Congzhengia minquanensis: one gene and its partner. The protein of the gene in region 1 interacts with the protein of each later gene in a pairwise test. Links are inferred from orthologs where the notes say so. Each region holds a gene or a part of one and is shown on either strand. Other genes may lie near its edges. The genes, in order: rplK and prmA.

Region 1 (11,986 bases):
CCATGTTAATGCCCGCCTTGGTGGTGCCCACGTTTACGCTGGAGCAAACCAGCTCTGTTTGGGAAAGTGCCTCAGGAATTGCGGAAATTAAGGCCTGCTCGCTTTTCGTCATTCCCTTGTGCACAAGGGCGGAAAACCCGCCGATGAAGTTAACACCGGTGGTCTTTGCCGCCCGGTCTAACGCTTTGGCCAGCTTTACATAATCCGCCGGGTTTTCAGACTGCAGCACCAAAGACACCGGCGTAACGGAAATCCGTTTATTAATAATCGGAATTCCGTAGCGGACGGAAATGTCCTCTGCAACCGCCACCAAATCTTTTGCTGCATTTGTAATTTTTTCATATACTTTTTCGCACACAGCGTCGGCGTCGCTTCCGGCGCAGCTTAAAAGGGAAATTCCCATTGTGACGGTTCTAATATCAAGATGTTCTTCCGAAATCATCTTGATGGTTTCCATAATATCGTTTCTGTCAAGCATTGGTCTCCTCCTTACACCCTGTGCATGGAGGTAAACAAACCTTCATGCTGAATGTTGATGGTAAGGGAAAGCTCCTCGCCGATTTTCTTTAAATCAGCGCTCAGCTCCTTTGCCTGAATACCCGACTCCTGCGTGTCCACGAGCATTATCATAGTGAACAAATCCTGCATAATTGTCTGTGAGATATCAAGGATATTGATACTGCGGTCTGCCAAATAACCGCTCACTTTGGCAATAATTCCTGTGCGGTCTTTTCCTACTACGGTAATAACTGCTTTCATTGTTTACTCCTAACTTCGCTAAAATGCGTAATTTTATTATTTTCTTCCTATGTTAATTAATACATTTTATAATACTACTTTTAAAATTAAAAGTCCAGTTAAATTTCTAACAAAGTATCAAAACCATCTTTTTGTTTTTTATGCACTTTTTACCATCTTTTTCTTTCTTAATTATAACAGTCATTTCTCTTTGCGGCAACAGACAAAGAACCAGCTTTTGTCTGTTTTTTGGTCATTTAGAGCTGTTTGCCTAAATTTAAGGCACCTAATGCCATATGTCTGTTTTTTATGTTGATACATAAATAAAATTTTCTCTTTTAAAATGTTTTAATTTAGTGTATAATGATAGATAAGTGAGCATTTGCAAAATGCAAAGAAAGGATTTGATTTTTATGGCACATTCTGTGAAGCTGTCCGCAATTATTCAAGAATATGGTTTAGATTTAATCTGTACGCCGGAAGGGTATGAAAATGTGGAGATTACCGTTGCCGACGTAAACCGCCCCAGCCTGCAGCTGGCCGGATTTTATGAATATTTTGACCCCAACAGGATTCAGCTCATTGGCAAGGTTGAATATACATATTTGGAATCCCTTTCCTCTGAGGAACGGTTTTCCGCACTGGAAAGTTTAATGAAAGAGCCCATTCCCGTGGTAATTTTAACCCGGAATTTAGAGCCGTTTCCGGAGCTGATTGCCTGCGCGGAGAAATACCGCCGTCCGGTAATGCGCACAAAATCCAGCACATCCCGGTTTATGAGCGCCATCATTCTCTATTTAAACGTGGCCTTGGCCCCAATGACACAGCTCCACGGCGTTTTGGTGGAGGTTTACGGCGAGGGGATTTTGCTTTTGGGAGAAAGCGGCGTTGGAAAATCGGAAACCGCCATGGAGCTGGTGAAAAGGGGACACAGGCTGGTTGCCGACGACGCGGTGGAAATTAAACGGGTGTCGAACAAATCGCTGGTGGGCAGCGCACCAGAAATTATCAGGCATTTTATTGAGCTTCGCGGCATAGGAATTGTGGATGTAAAGCGTATTTTTGGTATGGGTTCTGTAAAAGATACGGAAAACATTGATTTGGTCATTAACCTGGAAAACTGGCAGAACGGCAAAGCCTATGACAGGCTGGGAATTGAAACAGAGCACACCGATATTTTAGGCATAAAAGTGCCGTCGCTTACCATTCCCATTAAGCCCGGCCGGAACCTGGCCATTATCGTGGAGGTTGCCGCCATGAACCAGAGGCAGCGCAAAATGGGCTATAACGCCGCACAGGAATTAAACGACAGGCTTTTAGACCAGATGGGCGTATAAGTTATATAACATAGAAAGGAATTTTTTATGGTCACAGAATCGTTTGTTCAGGAAGTTTTGGCAATTCAGCCGGTAAATGTGGAACGAAACGTTCCTATGTCCCGATATACCACCTTTCAAATCGGCGGTCCGGCGGACCTATTTGTGGAACCGGCGGGGGAGGAAGCATTTTCCCGCCTTGTAAAGCTGTGCAGGAGCAAAAACGTGCCGTTTCTGCTGATTGGCGCAGGCTCCAACCTTTTGGTCAGCGACGCTGGGATTGACGGCGTGGTGTTCCGGCTGTCCGGCGCGTTTGACTATGCCAAGGCTTCCGGCACCGAACTGGAAGCCGGCGCGGCTACATCCTTGGCAAAGCTTGCAAAAACCGCGCAGCGGGCCGCTCTTTCCGGGCTGGAGTTTGCCTCGGGAATTCCGGGCAGCTTAGGCGGCGCTGTCTTTATGAACGCCGGGGCCTATGGCGGGGAAATGAAAGATGTTGTGACTCAGACAAGGTTTTTAGATGAAAACGGCGATATGCAAACCGTTTCCCGCAGCGAGCACGATTTTTCTTACCGGCACAGCGTGTTTTCCGCCGGCGGAAAATTCATTCTGTCTGCCAAAATGAGCCTGTCGCCTAAAAATCCGGACGAGATTTTGGCTTCCATGCGGGATTTAAACGCCCGAAGGAAAGAGAAACAGCCGCTGGAAAAACCCAGCGCCGGCAGCACCTTCAAGCGGCCGGAGGGCTTTTTTGCCGCGAAGCTCATTGAAGACGCGGGACTGAAAGGAGCAGGCGTAGGCGGCGCAGGTGTTTCAGAAAAGCATGCGGGCTTTATTGTGAACAACGGCGGCGCAACCTGTGAAGATGTGGTGCGGCTGATTGCAAAAGTGCAGGAAACTGTGTTTTCAAAGTTTGGTGTGACGCTGGAGCCGGAAGTAAAAGTGATTGGAAGATAGAGAATTCCGTGCGGAATTTTATTTAATTCCGCACGGCTTCCACACAACATCTTGAAGGCGGCCTGCAACTTGCCACAACACCTGGAAAAGCGCAAAAATATCTGGTTTTTTGCAAAAAAACACTTGACTTAAACCTGTGTTTATGGTATAGTATAGGGTGCTTGAAGTGGATAGGTTCTTTTTTTTTTTTGCTCACAAAAAAAAACACCTATAACGGATCAGAATAACAAAAATGCTTAGGAGGCGTTCCATATGAGAACAAGAATTACTCTTGCATGTTCAGAGTGCAAACAGAGAAATTACGACACCATGAAGGAAAAAAAGAATACACCCGACAGACTGGAGCTTAACAAATACTGCAGATTCTGCAAAAAGCACACGCTGCACAGGGAAACAAAATAGGTTTCCGTTTAAACTAATTGTAAGGATGTGAACGATATGGCAGAAGCTACACAGAAAGCAAAAAAGGGCCCCGGCAAAGTTGCAACCTATTTTCGTGAAATGAAGTCTGAATTCAAAAAAATCGTTTGGCCAAGCTTTAAACAAGTTAGAAATAACACCGGCGTTGTAATTACATTCATTATTTTGCTGGGCGTATTTATTTCTTTAATTGACCTCGGGTTCACGTATCTGCTCTCATTTATGAAGTAGACAGCTGTTTTAATAACACATGACGCTGTGAAGAAAAAAGCGCATGGGAAAAGGAGGCAAAAAGAGGCTTTGCTTCTTTTGGACAAATATGGCTGAAGACGCAAAATGGTATGTTATTCATACATTTTCAGGATATGAAAAAAAAGTTCAGACGGATTTGGAAAAAACCATTGAAAACCGCGGCCTACAGGATTTGATTTTAGAGGTGCAGGTTCCGATGGAAGAGGTTGTGGAGCAGAAGGGCAACGAACAAAAGGTTGTGCAAAGAAAGCTCTTGCCCGGCTATGTCATGGTGAAAATGATTATGACAGACGACAGCTGGTATGTAATCCGCAACACACGCGGCGTTACGGGGTTTGTTGGCCCCGGCTCGAAACCCGTTCCTTTAACCGAGGAAGAGGTTCATTCCATGGGAATTGAACGCAGGGTTGTTGAGGTTAATTTCAGCGCAGGCTCGTCTGTCCGCGTTACCGACGGTGCATTTGCCGACTTTGTTGGCGTGGTGGACGAAATTAACACCGAAAAACAAACCGTTCGCGTTATCGTTTCCATGTTCGGCCGCGAAACGCCAGTTGAACTTGACTTTTCACAAATTGAAGTGTTAAACTAATGTTGTTAAAAACGCAGGCGGGCTTCCGCCGGCTTTTATAAAGGCGGTCTGCTTTCGGGCAAATGCCTTTTCGGGCAGTATATTTGCTGCCCTGCGCGGGGTTTTCCGCGTGTGGGAGGACGGGAAATTTAAAAATCCTGTTCGCCATTACCACATTTGTTAAAGAGGAGGTGCACAAAATGGCACAGAAAATCACAGGTTACATCAAGCTGCAGATTCCGGCAGGCAAAGCTACTCCGGCTCCCCCGGTTGGTCCTGCTTTGGGTCAGCACGGTGTAAACATCGTTCAGTTCACGAAGGAGTTTAATGAAAAAACAGCAAAGGACGCAGGATTAATTATCCCTGTTGTTATCACAGTTTATGCTGACAGGTCTTTCACATTCATCACAAAAACTCCCCCGGCGGCTGTACTGTTAAAGAAAGCCGCTAAAATCGACAAGGCTTCGGGTACGCCCAACAAAACAAAGGTTGCTACGGTCAGCAAAGACGCTGTAAAACAGATTGCTGAACAGAAAATGCCTGACTTAAACGCAGCATCCATTGAAGCTGCCATGAGCATGATTGCAGGAACTGCAAGAAGCATGGGCATTACTGTCGAAGACTAATTCGATTTTTAATTAAGTGGGAGAGCGAACATTCGCTTGTTTGACCACAGAAGGAGGAAACAGAATGTTTAGAGGAAAAAATTATAAAGAGAGCGCGAAGCTCATCGAAAAATCAAAGCTCTATGACTCTGACGAAGCTTTGGACCTGGTTGTAAAAGCTTCTAAAGCAAAATTTGACGAAACCGTTGAGGTTCACGTTCGTTTGGGCGTTGACTCAAGACACGCAGACCAGCAGGTTCGCGGCGCCATTGTTTTGCCTCACGGCACAGGTAAGGTTGCCCGTGTTTTGGTGTTTGCCAAAGGTGAGAAAGCTGACGAGGCACAGGCCGCAGGCGCAGACTTTGTAGGCGCTGAGGAACTGATTCCCAGAATTCAGAACGAGAACTGGTTTGATTACGACGTTGTTGTTGCAACACCCGATATGATGGGCGTTGTAGGCCGTTTAGGTAAGGTTTTGGGCCCGAAAGGCTTAATGCCCAGCCCGAAAGCCGGCACGGTTACAATGGACGTTACAAAGGCCGTTAACGAGATTAAATCCGGTAAAGTGGAATACCGTTTGGACAAAACCAACATCATCCACTGCCCGGTGGGTAAGGTTTCGTTTGGCAAAGAAAAGCTTTGCGAAAACTTTAACGCTCTTCTTTCTGCCATCATTAAGGCAAAGCCGGCGGCAGCAAAGGGCCAGTATATTAAAAGCTGTGTCGTAGCTTCTACCATGGGCCCCGGCGTTAAAATTAACCAGACAAAACTGTCTGACTAATTTTGCTTGACACAGAAACAAATTTCTGGTATACTTGATTTAGTAAAATATTTTCCGCAGACAGCAGGCGCCGTTATCGGCTTAAATTTGCCCGCCGAGGAAACGCTTTAAAGGTGATTTAGGGCTTTTCTTCGTTTGCGGAGAAAAGCCTTTTATTTTTTATTACACAGTGAGGTGAAAAATCATGCCAAGTGAAAAAGTTTTACAGCAGAAACAGCAAATGGTTGCTGACCTTTCTGAAAAGCTGAAAACAGCGGCTGCCGGCGTTTTTGTCGACTACTGCGGTTTAACGGTTGAGGAAGACACACAGCTTAGAAACAAGCTGCGTGAAGCAAACATTGAATATGCGGTTGTGAAAAACACCCTGACAAAACGTGCGGCAAACGACGCGGGCTTTAACGAATTCGACGAAATTTTAAACGGCCCCACGGCTTTGGCCCTCAGTTTTGAAGATGTTGTCGCTCCGGCGCGCGTTTTAGCTGAATTTGCAAAAGATAACGAAGTGTTTGAAATTAAAGCCGGCTTTATGGAAGGCAGGGCAATGTCGTTAGAAGAGATTGACGCATTGAGCAAAATCCCCTCGAAAGACACGCTTTATGCTATGCTGGCAGGTGGCTTGAACGCAACAATCGCAGGCCTTGCAAGGGCAATCGACGCTGTTCGTGAACAGAAAGAAACAGCTTAAACGAAAAAACAATTTAACGTATTTTTACGAATTTAAATTAGGAGGAAAATTAAAATGAGCGAAAAGATTACTGCTATGATTGAAGAAATTAAGGCGCTTTCCGTTCTGGAATTATCAGAACTGGTGAAAGCAATTGAAGAGGAATTCGGCGTTAGCGCGGCTGCTCCTGTAGCTGTTGCCGGTGCAGCTGCTCCCGGAGCTGCTGCTGCAGAAGAAAAATCTGAATTCGACGTTGAGCTGACAGAAGTTGGCGGCGAAAAGGTTAAGGTTATTAAGGTTGTTCGTGAAGTTACCGGCCTTGGCTTAAAAGAAGCAAAAGAAATGGTTGACGGCGCTCCGAAAGTAATTAAGGAAGCTGCAAGTAAAGAAACAGCTGACGAAATCAAAGCAAAACTTGAAGAAGTTGGCGCAAAAGTTACATTGAAATAATTTTATTACATCTAAAAACCGTGCGGCAGCAAAAAGCCGCACGGTTTATTTTTGCCTGTCTTTTCTGTATCTGCCGGGTGTCGTTCCCATGTGCCGTTTAAAAAATGTAATTAGATGACTCGCATCATAAAGTCCCGTTTTTTCTGCAATTTGCGCAAGGGGCATGTCAGACCACCGAAGCAATGTACAGATTTCATTCATCCTGATATTGTTGATATATTCCATCATGCCACAGCCCAATTCCCTATTCGAAATCCGCTCAATCTGGCTTTTGGAATAATTTAAAAGCCGGCAAATGTCCGTCACCGTTAAACGAAATGGGTCACGCTCCTGCAAAATTTTTGTAACTTTTTCTGAAAATGACTCTTTCTTTTGGTTTAATACTGCCTCCATGGTATCAATTACAATCCGTTCTGCAAAATTTAATAAATTTAGCAAATTCAGCGGCATGGGATTCCGCATTTTCTCTTCAAGAGATGAAAAACGTTCCGTTACAGACCGAACCGGCGTAACGGTAAACTGATTTTCAAATGCTCCCCTGGCAAGAACGGCAAGTTCTTCTTGCTTATGTTCCAGCGTCAAATCAATTCCGAATTGTCTGTATCCGCCGTTTGACTGAAGCTTGTGAATAAGCCCCGGAGGCACTACAAAAACCTGGTTTTGGTGTATGTTTGCCGTTTCATTTTTACAGATTACCCGAACCTCCCCTGACAGCACCAAATTAACATGGTAAAATGTTTCATGCTGGTGAAAGTCCATCTCATAGTGCGGCTTGCGCTCAAATAAATGGAACATCCGAAAAGGCGTTGGCAGCTCTCTTTCAAGCATTACATCTACATTTTTTGTTTTTTCCATACTGCATCTCCTTCTATGGGTCTATTATACAATTTTATGATACTGCTGTCAATTGTACTTTTTCGTATTTTAAAGTATAATTGACCTTAAGGAGTGATATTACATGAATTATGAAAAAAACGACTATTTTAAGATTTTAAAAACCTGGTGTGACACTCTTATAAAATTACAAATGAAAGAGCCGCAATCCCCTGCCATTTACGGCGGTATTTTTTGTCCTGCCTGCGGCAGAATTCACGGAAGAATTAACGATTGCATGTACCCTCTTATTTATCTATATAAAAAAACAGGGGATAAAAAATATTACGAAGCGGCAAAGGACGTGTATTGCTGGACAAAACACAACACCCACAGACCGGGAGGCTTCTTTTTAAACGACCCCAATTGTCTTTGGTTTGCAACCACCGTCTTTTTTAACATACAGCTGGGCGAGCTTCTTTATCATTGTAAGGATGTAATTTGCCCTATCGAATGGGAGGAATGGAATGCATCATATTGTGAAACCTTAGATTTTATTTATAAAAATTTTAACGAAAATCTAAGCTGCAACATCAATTACCGGATTGCGGCTGCCGCCGCAATGGCTGTTGCATGGGCAGTGAAAGGTGAGGAAAAATATAAACAAAGGGCACGCGAGCTGGCGCTTTATGCCATAAACCATATTGGGGAGGACGGTTTAATTTTCGGCGAAACCCAGGGGCTTGATTCTTACGGCATCACTCCGCGGGGCTGCCGGGGTGTGGACTTAGGCTACAATGTGGAGGAATCGCTGCCAAACCTTGCGGTATATTTAAAATATATTGGTGAAGACCGAACTGTGGAGCAAGCCTTACTTCGCTCCATGGACGCGCATCTGTCCTTTATGCTGCCAGACGGCGCATGGGACAACAGCTGGGGATCACGCAGCGCCAAATGGACCTATTACGGCAGCAGAACCTCTGATGGCTGTCAGGGCGCCTACGCTTATTTGTCAGACCGCAATGCGCTGTATGCAGAAGCTGCACACAGAAACTTTTTACTTTATAAAAAAAGTACCCATAATGGCCTGCTGACCGGCGGGCCACACTATGCAGACGCGCGGCTTCCGACGTGCATTCACCACACCTTCTGCCATGCCAAGTCGCTGATTCCGCTGATTGAATCAAAAATGAAGCGGGATAAAGACCTACTGCTGCCCAGAGAAACCAGCAAGGGGATGAAAACGTTTTCTTCTGTGAATGTAACGCTGGCCGCGAAAGGCCATTTTAAAGCGTCCTTTTCCTGTTATGATTTTAATGCATTAAATGCATCAACAACACCCACAGGAGGCGCCCTGACCATGCTTTGGAATGATAAGGCAGGCGTAATTTTAGCGGCCAGTATAAACGAATATGATTTGGTTGAGAACTTGAATATGCAAGTCCCGCCATATTTTAACGATATTTGTCAAACTCCGAGATTAGAACTGAAGCGCGGAAAAGAAGTGTTTAGAAACACCCTGGACACCACTGCAAATATTACAGCGTTAGAGGATAAAACTACCCTGGTTTACAACGCGCAAGGCGTTTTAAAAAATTTTCTTCTGCGCGGAACGGAACGGTTTCAGATTACATATAAGCTTGGCGACAGTATATTTGAAATTTGTGCGGCAACCACAGCAGAGGACGCGGTTTATATTCTTCCGCTGATTGCAAGAAATACCGAAGCTTTAACGGTATGCGGCCCTGCAGCACAGTTAAAACGCGAAAATGCCGTTATTACCATTACATGTTCTCAGCCTATCACACACGACACCTCCATTGGCAAGCGGATTTTCCACCCCTGCGGCGGCTTTTTGTCCGCACATTTACGTGTTCCTATTCCTAAAAATCAGCAGGTCACACTTAAAATTAAGGTGCAATAAAAAAAAGCGGCATAGAAAAATCTATGCCGCTTTTTTTTATGTTCAGCCCTTTTCTAAATATGCCACTGTTTTTTCATCCAGCTTTGCATTCATTGCCGTTAACGTGTCTTTCATTTGCTCCTGTGTTCTGCAGGAAAACACAGCCGATATGGGCAGGGGATTGCAGGTAAGAAAGCTCAGCGCCACCGCAGACGGCGACAGACCCGTTTGTGCTGCCACTTCTTTTACCCGCTCAAACCGCTTTAAGTTTTCCTCTGTTAAAAACCGTTCTATTGCTTTGCTTTTTAAATCCTCCCCAGCAGCAAGCTTTGCAAAAAAGCCCTTTGCCTGGGAAGAAAACGCCATAACCGGAAGCTTCATTTCCATATAGGCATTGAATTCTGCATCGGTCATGCACACTAAGGTATCGTCTCCCAATCGCTCCGGCGTGGTTTCTGCCAGGGAATAGTTTATCTGGCTCACACAGATGCGCGCCTTGCTGTGCTGCTTTGCATATTCATTTGCCTCTTTTATTCTGTCCGTTCTCCAGTTCGACACGCCGCACACCTTTGCCAACCCTGTTTTCACAAGTTCGTCTAAGGTGTCTACAATTTCGCCCACGGGCATTTCGCGGCAGTCCCGGTGAAGCAGATACACATCGGTGTAATCTGTGCCCAGCGCCGCCAGGCTGGCCTTTATGTCAGAAAAGATATTTTCCCTGTCCAGCCGGGGCTTATGCATATCCCCTGCCGGTGGATGCCCTCCCTTTGTTGTGAGAACAATTTTATCGCGGTTTTTCCGGGTTTTAAACCATCTGCCAATGGCCTCCTCGGTCTGACCGCCGCTGTAAACCCTTGCCGTGTCAACACTGCTTCCGCCGGCCTCGGTGTACATGTCGAGAAACATTAAATATTTATCCATATTCTCCTCGTCGCCATAAGTGTTCGGGCCGAACGTCAGCCTCTGCATGGCGACCTCATTGATTCCGTTAAAAAGCTTTATCATGTAACCCACTTCCTTTCCTGTTTATTATATCAAAGGGAGATTTTGGTGTCAATAAAATTGAAAAGCTTAGCCTCTTTTTTGCGAAAAACATTGATTTTTATAACAAAAAAATATATAATTGAAGAATGAATGAATTGATGGAGGAATGGAATTGAAAAAGCTCATTGCAATATTCCTGTTTGTTTTGATTATGCTGTCTTTTCCTGCAGGCGTATTTTCTGAAAACGAACAGCCGTGGGAAGCGGAATATACAAGAATTATCAGCCAAATTCCGACCAAAAGCCAAACAAAATATATTTTGGCCGACTTAGATTATGACGGCACGCCGGAGCTCATAGCCGGAGATAAAGCAATTGTTTCGGCCTATACGTTTCAAAACAATTCCGTGATAAAAATCACAGATAACAAAGATATTCCGATTCAATATTTTGAAAACCTGAAAACAGCACAGAACAGCCTGACAAACCTGACGGAGTTTATGGGCCAGATTGCAGACGGTTCGGACATTGTAACCTATAAAATGAGCTTTTCAGATGGGCTGCCCCACGTGGAGGTTGTGGCGATTGAGCACAGCGACCGCACCGGCACCTTTAAAGGCAGCGGTGAAACTCCCCAAAGCGTGCCGGACTGCACCAGCCTGGTGGCCGAATATCTGGCTGGATTTACATTAAAACCTTTTACGCTCTGTGTATTATCAGCCAAGGAAATTGACGCCGCCGGGTCTAAAATTGAAGCCATCGAAAGCTTTTTGAAGCGGTATCGTTTTTTAAGTGCCCTTTCCGACGACACGTCGGACTTTTCAAAACAGCAGCGGGAAGCAATAAAAAAAGCAGTTGGAGACGGCCTGTTTGCAAGCTTTGACAAAATTTCGCGGCTGAGCGGCACAGACGTGTTTGTTCAGTTTTATGTAAACGACGCCGCGCAGGCATCTTTTGTCTTTCCCTATGCAAAACAATATGCTGTGGTAACCAACGCTGACAGCACCTCCGGTGGACCGGGCGCCGCCGTGATTTACGGCCACGAGAGCGAGCTTGACATTTCGTATCTTTCTGGTCTGAAAACCCAGGAAAACGAGGCCTCAAACGTTTATATTGATTATACGAAAACCATGTCGTTCCGCGGAATTGACGATTATGTTAACTATTTATCTGCAGTTTTGTCCTCCTCCGGAAAAAACGCCAACGAAAACGGGAAAAAGGCCATTTCAGAATATATGGAGCATGCGGTAAACAGAAGCTCGCGGACGGAAATCAGAGCAAAAAACAACACGGTGACAGTAAATGACTATGGGGTATCGTTTATTGCGGAAAACGCGGCGGACTGTATGGAGCGGCTGTTAAAGCTGTGCGATTCCCAGGGGTTTTCCCAAATCAGGAAAGCACGCACCATTCCGGAGCTGGTTTGCGCTGATATTGACCTGTCACAGCCTGTCAGAATTGAATATGAAAAGGGCGTTGCCCAAAAGCTTGCCGGCGTATCTGGAATTCGGCTGATGCTCAGCGACAACCTGGGCA
Region 2 (12,046 bases), on another replicon or contig:
TATCCGTAAAAAGCAGCCCCGGTGAAGGAGAACCACCTTTGTTGTAGAGGTGCCGTTTGAAAAAACCACACAATGCGAAGCAGTTCTATATCCTGCAATGGACTCACTTCGTGTGCTGATAAGCGACGACGCCCCTGACGACTGCGCATATGCTTCTTTTCTTTTGAAGAAGTTTGGAATTCGTGCAACCATTGGCCCCGATACTCCAATCATTATCATAACCGCTTACGACTACAGCGAAATTGAGGCGGAGATTTTACAAAAGTCCGGAGCTGAGGTTGTGTGCGTACGTAACGATAGGGAAACGGTTGACTGGTTCTGCTCTTTAAAAGGACGAAACTGCAACTGGACGGCTATCAGGCCACAAAGGTAGTCCGAAGCTCCGGCTGCCCCAACGCCCGCACCATCCCTATTATTGCTATGACCGCCAACACGTTCCGCGAGGATGTGGCGCTGGCACTGGAGGCAGGAATGAATGCGAATATTGCAAAACCCATTAATGTGGAAATGCTGTATCAAACGCTGGAGGACGCTATGAGACACAAAATTACAATAAATACAAAATAGATGTAACACGCAAACGTGTTTTGCAAAAGAAAAAGCGGCAAGCTAAAATGCTTGCCGCGATGTGGTGGAGAATAGGGGGATCGAACCCCTGACCTCGTGATTGCGAACCACGCGCTCTCCCAGCTGAGCTAATTCCCCAAAATGAAACCGCAGCGTGATTGCTGCGGCTTTTGGTGTGAGTGTTCTTACAGAACTTAGTCACAAATGCAGTAAAAGCAAAGGTTCTTGACGGCCGAAAAACAGTGTTATTGGCTCTTTTCTTCGTTCTTTTCAAGAATAACAAATGATACAAGGGTTTCTTTATGCAGATAATTTTCAAGCTTAGGATCTACATCAACAGTATATGGATTCAACTGCGAAATTGTCCAGCCTTCTTCTAATAATTTATTTATGCGCACGAGATATTTATTGTCATTGATATCGTTTTGTTCGGTATAATCCCGACTGTTGCTGATATAAACTATTTTTTGCATCTGCTACCCACCCTATCATGTTATTAAAATGTTGGTGCGAGTGACGGGACTTGAACCCGTACGTCTACGACACACGCCCCTCAAACGTGCCTGTCTGCCGATTCCAGCACACTCGCTAACAGAAATATATTATACTATCAAACACATAAATTGTCAAGTATTTTTTTAATTTTACCGTTTTATTGACAAACATTTGTTTCAATGATATAATAAAAAAGTTGAGTAAGTCAGATGGTTGCGGGAGAATTGTTTCTCACGAGGAAAGTCCGGGCTTCGCAGGGCAAGGGTGCCGGGTAACTCCCGGTGGAGGCGACTCTAAGGACAGTGCAACAGAAATAGACTTCCTGCATAGCTTTCTGTAAAGATTGAATTGTACAATATGTGCCTGTGCAGGTAAAGGTGGAAAGGCGAGGTAAGAGCTCACCGGCGCTGCGGCGACGCTGCGGCCATGTAAACCCCATCCGAAGCAACACCGTATTGGCTTACGCAGGCTTAGCCGGCCCGGCATGCCTGTGTTTGGCGGTGGCTTGAGCCGTGCAGTAATGTGCGGCCTAGACAGATAATCATCAAATACAGAACCCGGCTTACAGATTTGCTCAACAAAGTGAAAATTTGCGCTCTGTTATAAGAGCTTTTTGGGAATGTCTGCTTGGCATTCCTTTTTTGTTACAATCCTGTGGCAAACACGCCTAAGGGGTTGTTTTTTTCTGTCGAAAATGATAAAATAGTGACATTCTTTTATATAGGAGGCAATTTCGCTGTGAAACATTTAAAACTGGCCGTTGTGCTTTTGTTTGCCGTTGTTGTGCTGACGCTTGACGCCTCTCCTGCCTGCGACGTTTTGGCGGAACCCTCGGTTCCCGTTTTTATGTACCACAGCATCAGCGACGTTCCTGTGGGAAAAGACGAGGCATTAAGCGTTAAGGTGAAAGATTTTGAACAGCAGCTCGCCTACTTAAAGCGCATGAAATATACCGGCATTTTTGCGGAGGAACTACCGGAGGCAGGAAAAACCCACCGCCCCGTTGTCATCACCTTTGACGACGGATACATCGACAACTACACCACTGCTTTTCCACTTTTAAAAAAATATGGCCTAAAAGCAACTATTTTTGTGGTTTCAGACGAGATTGGGAAGCCCGGACGCATGACTGGCGCCCAGCTGAAAGAAATGTCTGACAGTGGTTTGGTAAGCATCCAGAGTCACACGGTTTCCCATCAGAATTTAAAAAACCTGACCCATGATGAAACGGAATATCAGTTTTCCCATTCAAAAGCTGTCATTGAAACCGTCACTAAAAAACCCGTGCGTGCGCTGGCAGCACCAGGCGGTTTCTGGTCGAAAGATTTAGGCGAGCAGGCCTCCCGCTATTACGACATCGCTTTCCGCTCCTTTGGATGGGGAACATGCAAACGGGAAAACCGCTTTCGCGTTCCCCGGGCAGGCATATTTCGCTCGAACACCCTGGCCGAATTTCAAGCCATCACCCGGGAGCGGTCGCAGACCGCAATTCGAACAAGCGATGAAGCAAACGACCGCGGTTAAAACCACACTTTTGGCAGCGGTTATAACCGGCCGCTGTTTTGTTGTTCAATCAGTTTTAGCTTTTGGCTCTTTTTCAACTTTTTCACGGCGCATTCGCGCTTTAATGCGTCTGACTTGTCTTCATAGGCCTCGCTGTAAACCAGACGTACGGGAAGCCGGCTTTTCGTATATTTTGCACCCCGGCCGCTGTTGTGGGCTGAGAGTCTCTTTTCTAAATTGTTGGTATAGCCGCAGTATAGGGTGTTGTCGCGGCAGGCGAGCAGGTAAACATAAAACATTTCTCTCCCCCGCTATCCAATGTGGTTCAGCGCGAATTCTTCGCAGCTGGTTCCGTCAATCAGTTCTAAATCTTCGCCCTTTACCATATATGTTCGGTTTGCTATTTGCATCATTGCGGCGTCATTTTTCGAGTCGGTATAAAAATTTTCTATTTCCGCACCGGGAAACCGACTGTAAAAAAGCTGCACCTTGTTTTTCCGGTAACAAATTTTTTGAACCTCTCCTGTATATTTGTCCACCTCTGTGGCCAAATAGTTTTTTACGCCAATGCGGGAAAATAGCTCCTCCAGCAAAAAACCAATAGACGCGGATATGATAACGTCGTCTTCCCGTCTGGAGCAAAGATAAAAATGTTTTATCTTGTGCTGATTTTTATCCCAAAAATCTTTTATTAAAAAATCAATGTCTTTCAGCTGAGATAAATAGTTTTGGGCGTGCTTCTCTGCAATCTTTTCAAACTCCTCCGTGGTAATGCGGCAAAACTTATACTTTAAAAACGCTTTAACCACCACAAACAAGTAGCGAATGAGCTTTGGCTGTCTGCGCACGCTGTAGAGGTAAAAATCGAAAACGCTTTCCCCGTCGTAAATGGTGTTGTCGAAATCATATACGTTCATAAATGCAGTCCTTTAATTTATAGTTTGCGTATGCTGTTCGGAAGGCTCCATTTGTTTTGTAGGCATGGAGGCAAGCACAGAGCCGGCCACCACTAAAATTAAAGCGGCAAACACCTTTGGCGCCGGAGCAATTCCATTGATGAAAAACGCCGCAAAGGGCGTTAAAATGGGTTTTATAAAAAACGCTGTGGAAGCCGCCGTGGCGGAAGACTTTTCCATGGCCCTAAAAAATGCCCAGTAGCCCAGTCCTGTAACGGCAATTCCTAAATAGAGCATAATTCCAATGGTTTTGCCTGTGGTGAGGCCGGAAAAAATGCTTTCACCAGTGAACAGCAAAATGACCAGTAGCACCAGGCTGCCAAAAAAGAACGAAAATCCGGTTTGGATAACGCCGCTTAACTTAGCAGAATATTTTTTGCTCAAAACCGTATACAGGCTGAAGGTTAGCGCCGCGCCCACGGCAAGCAATATTGAAACCACGTTTGTGCCGGAAGAAAAGTCTGCTAAAACAAGCACACCGGCAATGCACAAAACCATTGCCAAAGCCTTTTTTACCGTCATCTTTTCTTTTAAAAACACCGTTGCCAATAAAATGGTGAACACAGAGTTAGAGCAAAAAATGATGGCGATTAAAGCCGGAGAGTCCGCCTTTAAAACAGCCACCTGCAGCATCAGCATGCTGATACAGATGCATAAAACCCCCAAAAGAGCCAGTGTGATAAAATCCTTTGCAGAAAGCTTCATGTTGTTCTTGCGCAGTTTTGTAACAGCAAAGGGCAGCAGCATTGCGCCGCCGATAAAAAACCGGATAAACGTCATGGCCAGGGGAGAAACGTCTGCTGCGATGAGCTTGCTGACTGGCTCTAAAGTGGTAAACAAAACTGCTGTAAGCAATATGTAAAAAAACGAATTTTTCAACGTGCGTTCCTCTTTTCTATGAAGTCGTAAATCATTTGCGCAAAAATGGGCTGGGAGCAGTAGGAACAGTGCTCGCTGTTCTCCATCAGCTGAAATGCGATGTTTTCTTTTGGGTAACCGAAATGGTTCATGGTGGAAAGCAAAAGCTGCGTCTGCTCATACCGGTTTTGCATATCGTCGTCCGAAACAATTACCAGCACAGGCGGCTCGCCGCTGTAGTCATTAATATGGAAGATGGGGGCACAATCGTCTATGATAACCCGCCGTGGGTCTTCTCCACGCTCCCTTAAAACGTTAAAGTGGGTTGTTGGCTGGCCCGCGTCGAACACAAAGCCTGCAAAATCGTTGGGCGAAAGTTGAAAGGGCGCCAAATATTTTTTGTCGAAATACAACATCATGGCAATGTATCCGCCGGCGGAGGAACCACCGGCAAATATTGTGTCACTGCCGCCATATTCTTTGATGTGGTCTTTTACCCATGCAAGGCTTGCCGCGCAGTCGCGGATAAAGTCGGGAAACTGCGCAAAGGGATAGAGCCTGTAGTTTACCCGCGCAACCGCAATATTTTTGTCAATTAACCCGGCAAATTCATCAATGCACTCCCCTTTTGAGCCTGATTCTAAACCGCCGCCGTGGAAATAGACAAACGTCTTAAAGTTTTCTGTCTCAGGCAGATACAAATCCAGCAGCTGTCGTTCGTTGTTTGTGTCGGCATAAGCAATGTTTTGAATTGTCCTCATAATTTTGTCTCCTTTTATGTGCGTTTATAAAGTTCGTTCAACTGTTTAAATTTTTCTTTGTCAATAGCGTTTAGTTGTTCCTCCGTCACGCGGTATTGCCAGTTCCCGTCCGCCTTTCCGGGAATGTTTAAGCGCGTGTCCGAGCCGTAGCCCAGTAAATCCTGAATGGGCAGAACAACAAGCCCGGCGTGGCTTGCAAACATGGTTCGCAAAATTGCGTCGTAGCCTTTCTCCCAGTTTTCGTCGGTATAGCCGCAATATCTTAGCATATGCCGTCGCGTTTGGGGATCAAGCTCCCAAAGGTAGCCCAAAAGAGTATTGTTGTCGTGAGTGCCGGTGTAAGCCACGCAGTTTTTTGGATAATTGTGAGGCAAATGTGGTGTGTCGCCGCCACCCATAAAGGCGAACTGGAACACCCGCATGCCGGGGAAACCGCTGTTGTTCACTAGATCGATAACCTCCTGGGTAATGTCGCCCAAATCCTCTGCGATTACGCTTCTTTCCCCCTGAATTTGGCGAATTGCTTCCACCAGCTCCATGCCCGGGCCTTTTTCCCACTTGCCTTCGCGGGCTGTTTTCGCGCTTCCCGGAACCGCCCAGTAAGATTCAATTCCCCGAAAATGATCAATTCTTACGCTGTCAAACAAGGAAAACATGTGCATCATGCGCTCCCGCCACCATGAAAAGTTTGTTTCGCGCATTTTGTCCCAGTTATAAATAGGGTTACCCCAAAGCTGGCCGTCCTGCGCAAAATAGTCCGGCGGAACGCCGGCAACGCTTGTAGGACGGTTATTTTCGTCCAGCAAAAACAATTCTTTATTGCTCCAAACATCCGCGCTGTCCAGCGACACATAAATGGGCATGTCGCCAATCAATTTCACGCCGCGGCTGTTGGCGTATTGCTTAATTTCGGCCCACTGGGTGAAAAAGTGGAACTGAATAAACTTCCAGGCAAACAGTGTATCTTTGTCCATTTCAAAATTGGTCCATTCATACCAGGGCGCCTGGTGGTTGGCCTGCTTTAACGTCATAAACTCACAGAAGGCTTTTAAGTGCGAATCATTTTCAATGAACGTTTCAATCTCCTGAACATTTTCCGCCCGCTGCGAAGCCACCGTCAAAACAGAAACGCGGTTGTGGTAAAGCCGAACATATTCACAGCTAAACGGCGTTTGCTGCCGCTGGGAGCTCATCTCCCCGTCGGTTAAAAGGCCCTGATGATACAGCGTATTCAAATCAACAAAATAGGGGTTTCCGCCAAAGGCAGAATAGGATTTATAAGGCGAGTTACACTCGTCAATCATACAAAACGGCAAAACCTGCCAATAGGTAAAGCCGCAGCTTTTTAAAAAGTTTATAAATTGTTTCGCTTCTGTTCCGAAGCTTCCGATGGAATATTCACCGGGAAGCGACGAAATGTGCATTAAAACTCCGCTTTTACGTTCCAAAAATATACACAGCTCCTTAATTAAATTCCTCCTGCCAGCCCTTGCATAAGTCAATGTAGGAGGCGGCTTTCGCTGTCGTAAAAAGCTCGTCTGGTTCAATTGCGTGTTTATTGACTGTTTTACTGAAAATTACTCCCAAAACAAGCTGTCTTGGGAGTAAATGTCATTTAATATATTGCAGTGCTACCCAGCCGCCCTGTTCCTGCCGGCCGGTTAAGGTTAGCCCTGTTTTTTCGTATGCAGCCGTCACATCGGCTTCGCGCTCTTGAATAATGCCTGAGGTTATGAACACGCCGCCGGACTTTAGAAGTTTTGGAATAACCGGCTCCATGCCGATAATCACATCTGCCACAATGTTGGCCAACACAATGTCATATTCTTTGTCGGCTACCGCACGAAAAAGCGCTTTGTCGCTGACAATGTCGCCGGAAAACGTGCGGTATGTATTTAAGTCTATCCTGTTACGCTTTGCGTTTTGCACTGCAATTTCCACCGCATTGGGGTCAATGTCCACCGCTGTGGCGTCTTTTGCGCCCAAAAGCAAAGCAATGATAGATAAAATTCCGCTGCCGCACCCCAAGTCTAAAACAGACATTCCGGGTGCTATGCGCTGCTCCAGGCCCTGAATGCATAGCTGGGTGGTGTGATGGGAGCCTGTGCCGAAGCTCATGCCCGGGTTTACAGTGAACACCGTGCGGTCTGTCGGCTCGGTTAAGCGTTCCCACTCAGGCAGAATCAAAATTTTGTCGCCTACGTTCATCGGCTTAAAATATTGTTTCCAATTTTCCGCCCAATCCTCCTCCTTCATGTTGGCAGAGGTGACAGAAAGAGCGCCATATTCGCCTTTTTCGTCCATAGCGGCCAGGCGCTTTAAGCCCTCGGTGACCTGTGTGCGCATGTCGGCGCCGCAGGCGTTGTCCGTAACGTAAAATTTCACGCAAGTATCGCCGCCAAAAGCCGACATCAGTTCTTCGTCCACATAGTCCCATGTGCTGCGGTTGGCTTCTAAAAAGCAATGAAAATCTTTCGCATCTTCTATCTCCATGCCCGTAATGCCGGCGTCCATCAACACGGCACAAACAGGCTCAATGCCCTCTGTTGTGGTGGAAATGCGAAGCTGTATCCAATCCATGAAAATCCTCCTACGCCAAATTCAGCATTTGGCTGACAACGTCGACCATCTCGTCTTTTTCACAGGTGGTTCTGAAAATCACCGGCTTTGTTTTCAGCTCGGCCAAAGATTTTGGGATTGACGCCTGGGCTGTTTCGGCAAGCTCAGCTAACTGCGTAAAAGCGTCCCCTGTTTCCGGCGCGCCTTTTATGGCTGTTAACACGCTGTCTGAGAACTTAAATGGACTTGCGGTGGAACAGATCACCGTTTTTGTGGCGTCGCCTGTTTCTGCCGCATATTGGTTCAACACCCGTTTGGCCACAGCCGTGTGGGTGTCCATTACATAGCTGGTCTCGCGGAATACGCGGTTAATTTCGTCTAAGGTATCGTCGTCGTCGCAGAATCCACCCCAGAACGTTTCCAGAATTTTTTGTTTCACGCCGGCAGACACTTCATATTTTCCTGTGGATTTTAAATTTTCCATCCACGCTTTCACCTGCCCGTCGTCACCGTTGGTGGCTAAAGACAAAAGACGCTCTAAATTGCTGGAGATTAAAATGTCCATCGAGGGGGAAACTGTGGTTTTAAAGCCGCGGTTTTTGTCGTAGACGCCGGTTTTGATAAAGTCTGTCAGCACGTTATTTTCGTTAGAAGCGCAGATAAGCCTGTTCACCGGCAGGCCCATTTCTTTTGCATAATAGGCCGCCAAAATATTTCCAAAATTGCCGGTGGGCACTACAAAATTAATTTTGTCCCCCAGCTTAATTTCGTTGTTTTTCACTAAATTTGCATAGGCTGAAAAATAGTACACCACCTGAGGAACCAGTCTGCCCCAGTTTATGGAGTTTGCGCTGGACAGCATAAAGCCGTTTTGCGCCAGCATTTCATTATAATCTTTGTCAGTGAAAATCTGTTTCACGCCGTTTTGCGCATCGTCAAAATTGCCGCAAACCGCCGCAACGTCTACATTGTTGCCGTCTTGGGTTACCATTTGCCGTTTTTGAATGTCAGAAACGCCGTCGGCTGGGTAAAACACAATAATTCTTGTGCCGGCTACGTCCTTAAATCCTTCTAACGCCGCCTTGCCCGTATCGCCCGAGGTTGCCACCAAAATGACCACCTCTTTGGTTTCGCCTGTTTTATGAATGGACTTCAGCAGCAGGTGGGGCAGAATTTGCAGCGCCATATCTTTAAACGCGCAGGTTGGGCCATGCCACAGTTCTAAAAAGTATGTGTTTTGGTTCAGCTTGAAAATAGGGGCGATTTCCTCCGTTTCAAATTTTTCGCGGCTGTAGGCGCGGTTAACGCAGGTGGTAATTTCCTCCTGTGTAAAATCCGTCAAAAACCGGCTTAAAATGTCCACCGCCCGTTCGTTATAGGTCATGCCGCAAAGGGACTCAATTTCAGACAACGAAACCTGTGGAACCGTTTCGGGCAGAAAAAGACCGCCGTCGGGCGCAAGGCCGGTTTTAATTGCCATTGCAGATGTTACTTGTGTGTTACTGTCACGGGTGCTGCGATACTGCATTTTTCAATCCTCCGAACCGCTGGGCAATGTTTGATGCTTGCGGTATTTTTTGCTGTTAGGTGTATCAATCAATTCAAAATTAGTATATCACATGCCAAGTCTTTTTTCAAGTGCTTCTTTTTCCTGCTCAAAGCCAGGTTTTCCCAGCAGGGCAAACATGTTCTTTTTATAGGCTTCCACACCGGGCTGGTTAAAGGGGTTTACGCCGAGAATGTAGCCGCTGATGCCGCATGCCTTTTCAAAGAAATAAATCAGCATCCCCAGATAATATTCGTTAATTTCTGGGATATTCACAACCATATTCGGCACGCCGCCGTCGTTGTGTGCCAGAAGCGTTCCCAAAAATGCCTTGTTGTTCACAAAGCTCATGGTTTTTCCTGCCAAAAAGTTTAATCCGTCGATGTTGTCCTCTGTTTCGTCAATGGTCACGTCGTCGCTTGATTCTTCTACATTCAGCACAGTTTCAAACAGAACCCTGCGCCCGTCCTGAATATACTGGCCCATGGAGTGCAGGTCGGTAGAAAAGTCAACAGCAGCCGGTAAAATTCCCTTGCCGTCTTTTCCCTCGCTTTCGCCATAGAGCTGCTTCCACCACTCGCCAAAATAGTGCAGTCTTGGCTCATAGTTCACCACAAGCTCCGTCTGCTTGCCCTTGTTGTATAAAATATTTCTGATTGCCGCATACATGTAGCAGTCGTTCGTCTTTAAGTCGCAGCCTTCATATTCTTTCACAGCCGCCTGTGCGCCCGCCATAAGCTGGTCGATGTCCGCGCCGGAAACAGCAATGGGAAGCAGGCCAACGGCAGTCAGCACGGAAAACCGGCCGCCAACGTCGTCCGGCACGACAAAGGTTTCATAGCCCTCGCTGTCCGCCAAATTTTTCAGCGCACCTTTTTCTTTGTCGGTTGTGGCATAAATTCTTGATTTTGCGCCTTCCTTGCCATATTTCTTCTCCAAAAGCTCCTTAAACACACGAAAAGCCACAGCAGGCTCAGTGGTTGTGCCCGATTTGGAAATAACGTTCACAGAAAAGTCCTTCTTCTCCACAAATTTTAAAAGCTGGGAGAGGTATGACCCGCTGATGGAGTTACCGGCAAACAAAATCTGAGGCGTTTTCCGTTCATCTTTGGAAAGCAGGTTATAAAAATTGTTGGAAAGCATGTCAATGGCCGCTTTCGCACCCAGATATGAACCGCCGATGCCGATAACAATCAGCACGTCGGAGTCACTTTTAATTTTTTCTGCACTCATCTTTATGCGTGCAAATTCTTCCTTGTCATAGTCGAAAGGTAAATTGAGCCAGCCAAGATAGTCGCTGCCCTCCCCTGTTTTTTCCGTCAGGGTTTTGTGGGCGGCTAAAACCTGCTGTTCCATGGCCTCAATTTCCTCTCGGGAAACAAAATTTAACGTTTTTGAATAATCAAGTTTAATGCTTCTCATTATTTTCTCTCTCCTTAAAGTGTTTATTTAAGTTCCTGGGCCAAAAACGTTTCTAACCTGTTTAGGCCCTCCACTATGTTTTCCATGCTGGTGGCGTAAGACCATCTTACAAAATCGTCAGCGCCGAAGCCGCTGCAGGGAACTAGGGCAAGCCCGGCCTTCTCCAGCAGCACGTCGGCAAAGTCGTCAGACGTATGAATGGTTCTGCCGCCGAGTAGTTTTCCCTTAAGCTGGGAAATGTTCATCACTACATAAAACGCACCGTGGGGATTTCTGCAGGACACTCCGGGAATGGAGTTAATGCGCTCCACCATATAGTCCCTGCGCTTTTGAAACTCCGCTTTCATGCGGGCAATTTCTTCCTCGCCGCCGTTTAAAGCCGCAACCGTTGCTGCCTGGGCAATGGAATTGGGGTTTGACGTGGCGTGGGACTGCAAATTGGAAATTGCTTTTGCAACCTCCGGATGGGAAGCGCTGTAGCCAATTCTCCACCCCGTCATGGCGTAGGTTTTCGACACGCCGTTAATGATGATGGTCAGGTCCTTAATTTTATCGTGAAACGAGGCAATGCTCACATGCTTGCCTTCGTAAATTAAATGTTCGTAAATTTCGTCGGCCACAACATAAATATTATGTTTTACCGCAACCTCGGCAATGGAACGAAGTTCTTCCTCTGTGTAAACCATGCCGGTTGGGTTTGAGGGACTGTTTAAAACCAGCGCCCGGGTTTTGGGGGTAATTGCGTCTTCAAACTCTTTGGCCGTGAACTTAAACTCGTCTTCTTCCTTTGTTTCGATAATCACCGAAACACCGTCGGCTATTTTCACCATTTCGGGGTAGCTCACCCAGTAGGGCGATGGGATAATCACTTCGTCGCCTTCGTTTAAAATTGCCATGAAGGTGTTCACTAAGGCGTGTTTTGCGCCGTTGGTTACGACGATTTGGTTTGGCTCATAGTCAAGGCCGTTTTCCCGCTTTAATTTGTCGCAGATTGCGCGGCGCAGTTCCATAGTACCTGCGGCGGGGGTATATTTGGTTTTGCCGCCGGCGATAGCCTCAACCGCAGCTTTTTTAATATAGTCCGGCGTGTCGAAGTCCGGCTCGCCGGTGCCAAAGCCCACAACGTCAACGCCCTCTGCCTTCATCTGTTTAAACTTTGAGTCAATCGCCAAGGTTGACGAAGGACTGATGCTTTTCACTTTGTCTGATATGTACAAGTTAATCGCCCCTCTAAATGATTTTTCAATGAAACACGGTTTCATTTTATCTTTTTTATCTCTTCTATTTTAATATATCCGGCGTAAAAATGCAACAGAAAATACAAATATTTTCATTTTTCTATTCTTTCCATAAAGTTTACCATGTTTTTGTGGGTGATT

The links.
Region 2: the proteins of rplK (region 1) and prmA interact in binary tests that used the Escherichia coli proteins (3 or more experiments, as listed by UniProt). The link is inferred for Congzhengia minquanensis from one-to-one orthologs.

The regions. Positions count from the first base shown.
Region 1 is NZ_JACRSU010000004.1:55,622-67,607, reverse strand. The notes cover bases 3,368-6,164. They hold rplK (50S ribosomal protein L11), read left to right. Parts: upstream 3,368-4,451; coding sequence 4,452-4,877; downstream 4,878-6,164. Other genes in these bases: rplJ (50S ribosomal protein L10), read left to right, coding at 5,822-6,164; rplA (50S ribosomal protein L1), read left to right, coding at 4,942-5,637; nusG (transcription termination/antitermination protein NusG), read left to right, coding at 3,751-4,272; secE (preprotein translocase subunit SecE), read left to right, coding at 3,450-3,662; rpmG (50S ribosomal protein L33), read left to right, coding at 3,368-3,413. In the rest of the region: H8698_RS10550 (PFL family protein), read right to left, coding at 1-478; H8698_RS10545 (ACT domain-containing protein), read right to left, coding at 490-759; hprK (HPr(Ser) kinase/phosphatase), read left to right, coding at 1,152-2,075; murB (UDP-N-acetylmuramate dehydrogenase), read left to right, coding at 2,103-3,011; more of rpmG, read left to right, coding at 3,264-3,367; more of rplJ, read left to right, coding at 6,165-6,322; rplL (50S ribosomal protein L7/L12), read left to right, coding at 6,377-6,751; H8698_RS10495 (helix-turn-helix domain-containing protein), read right to left, coding at 6,797-7,606; H8698_RS10490 (glycoside hydrolase family 88 protein), read left to right, coding at 7,710-9,488; H8698_RS10485 (aldo/keto reductase), read right to left, coding at 9,531-10,472; H8698_RS10480 (S-layer homology domain-containing protein), read left to right, coding at 10,624-11,986. UniProt on the Escherichia coli protein: Forms part of the ribosomal stalk which helps the ribosome interact with GTP-bound translation factors.
Region 2 is NZ_JACRSU010000001.1:264,865-276,910, forward strand. What follows is about bases 5,737-8,593. They hold prmA (50S ribosomal protein L11 methyltransferase), read right to left. Parts: upstream 7,721-8,593; coding sequence 6,752-7,720; downstream 5,737-6,751. Other genes in these bases: malQ (4-alpha-glucanotransferase), read right to left, coding at 5,737-6,588; thrC (threonine synthase), read right to left, coding at 7,731-8,593. Outside these bases: H8698_RS01265 (sensor histidine kinase), read left to right, coding at 1-47; H8698_RS01270 (hypothetical protein), read left to right, coding at 98-373; H8698_RS01280 (hypothetical protein), read right to left, coding at 813-1,040; H8698_RS01295 (polysaccharide deacetylase family protein), read left to right, coding at 1,801-2,586; H8698_RS01300 (GIY-YIG nuclease family protein), read right to left, coding at 2,607-2,864; H8698_RS01305 (haloacid dehalogenase-like hydrolase), read right to left, coding at 2,877-3,482; H8698_RS01310 (DMT family transporter), read right to left, coding at 3,495-4,400; H8698_RS01315 (alpha/beta hydrolase), read right to left, coding at 4,397-5,140; more of malQ, read right to left, coding at 5,155-5,736; more of thrC, read right to left, coding at 8,594-9,227; H8698_RS01335 (glucose-6-phosphate isomerase), read right to left, coding at 9,315-10,670; H8698_RS01340 (pyridoxal phosphate-dependent aminotransferase), read right to left, coding at 10,691-11,884; H8698_RS01345 (dipeptidase), read right to left, coding at 11,998-12,046. UniProt on the Escherichia coli protein: Methylates ribosomal protein L11.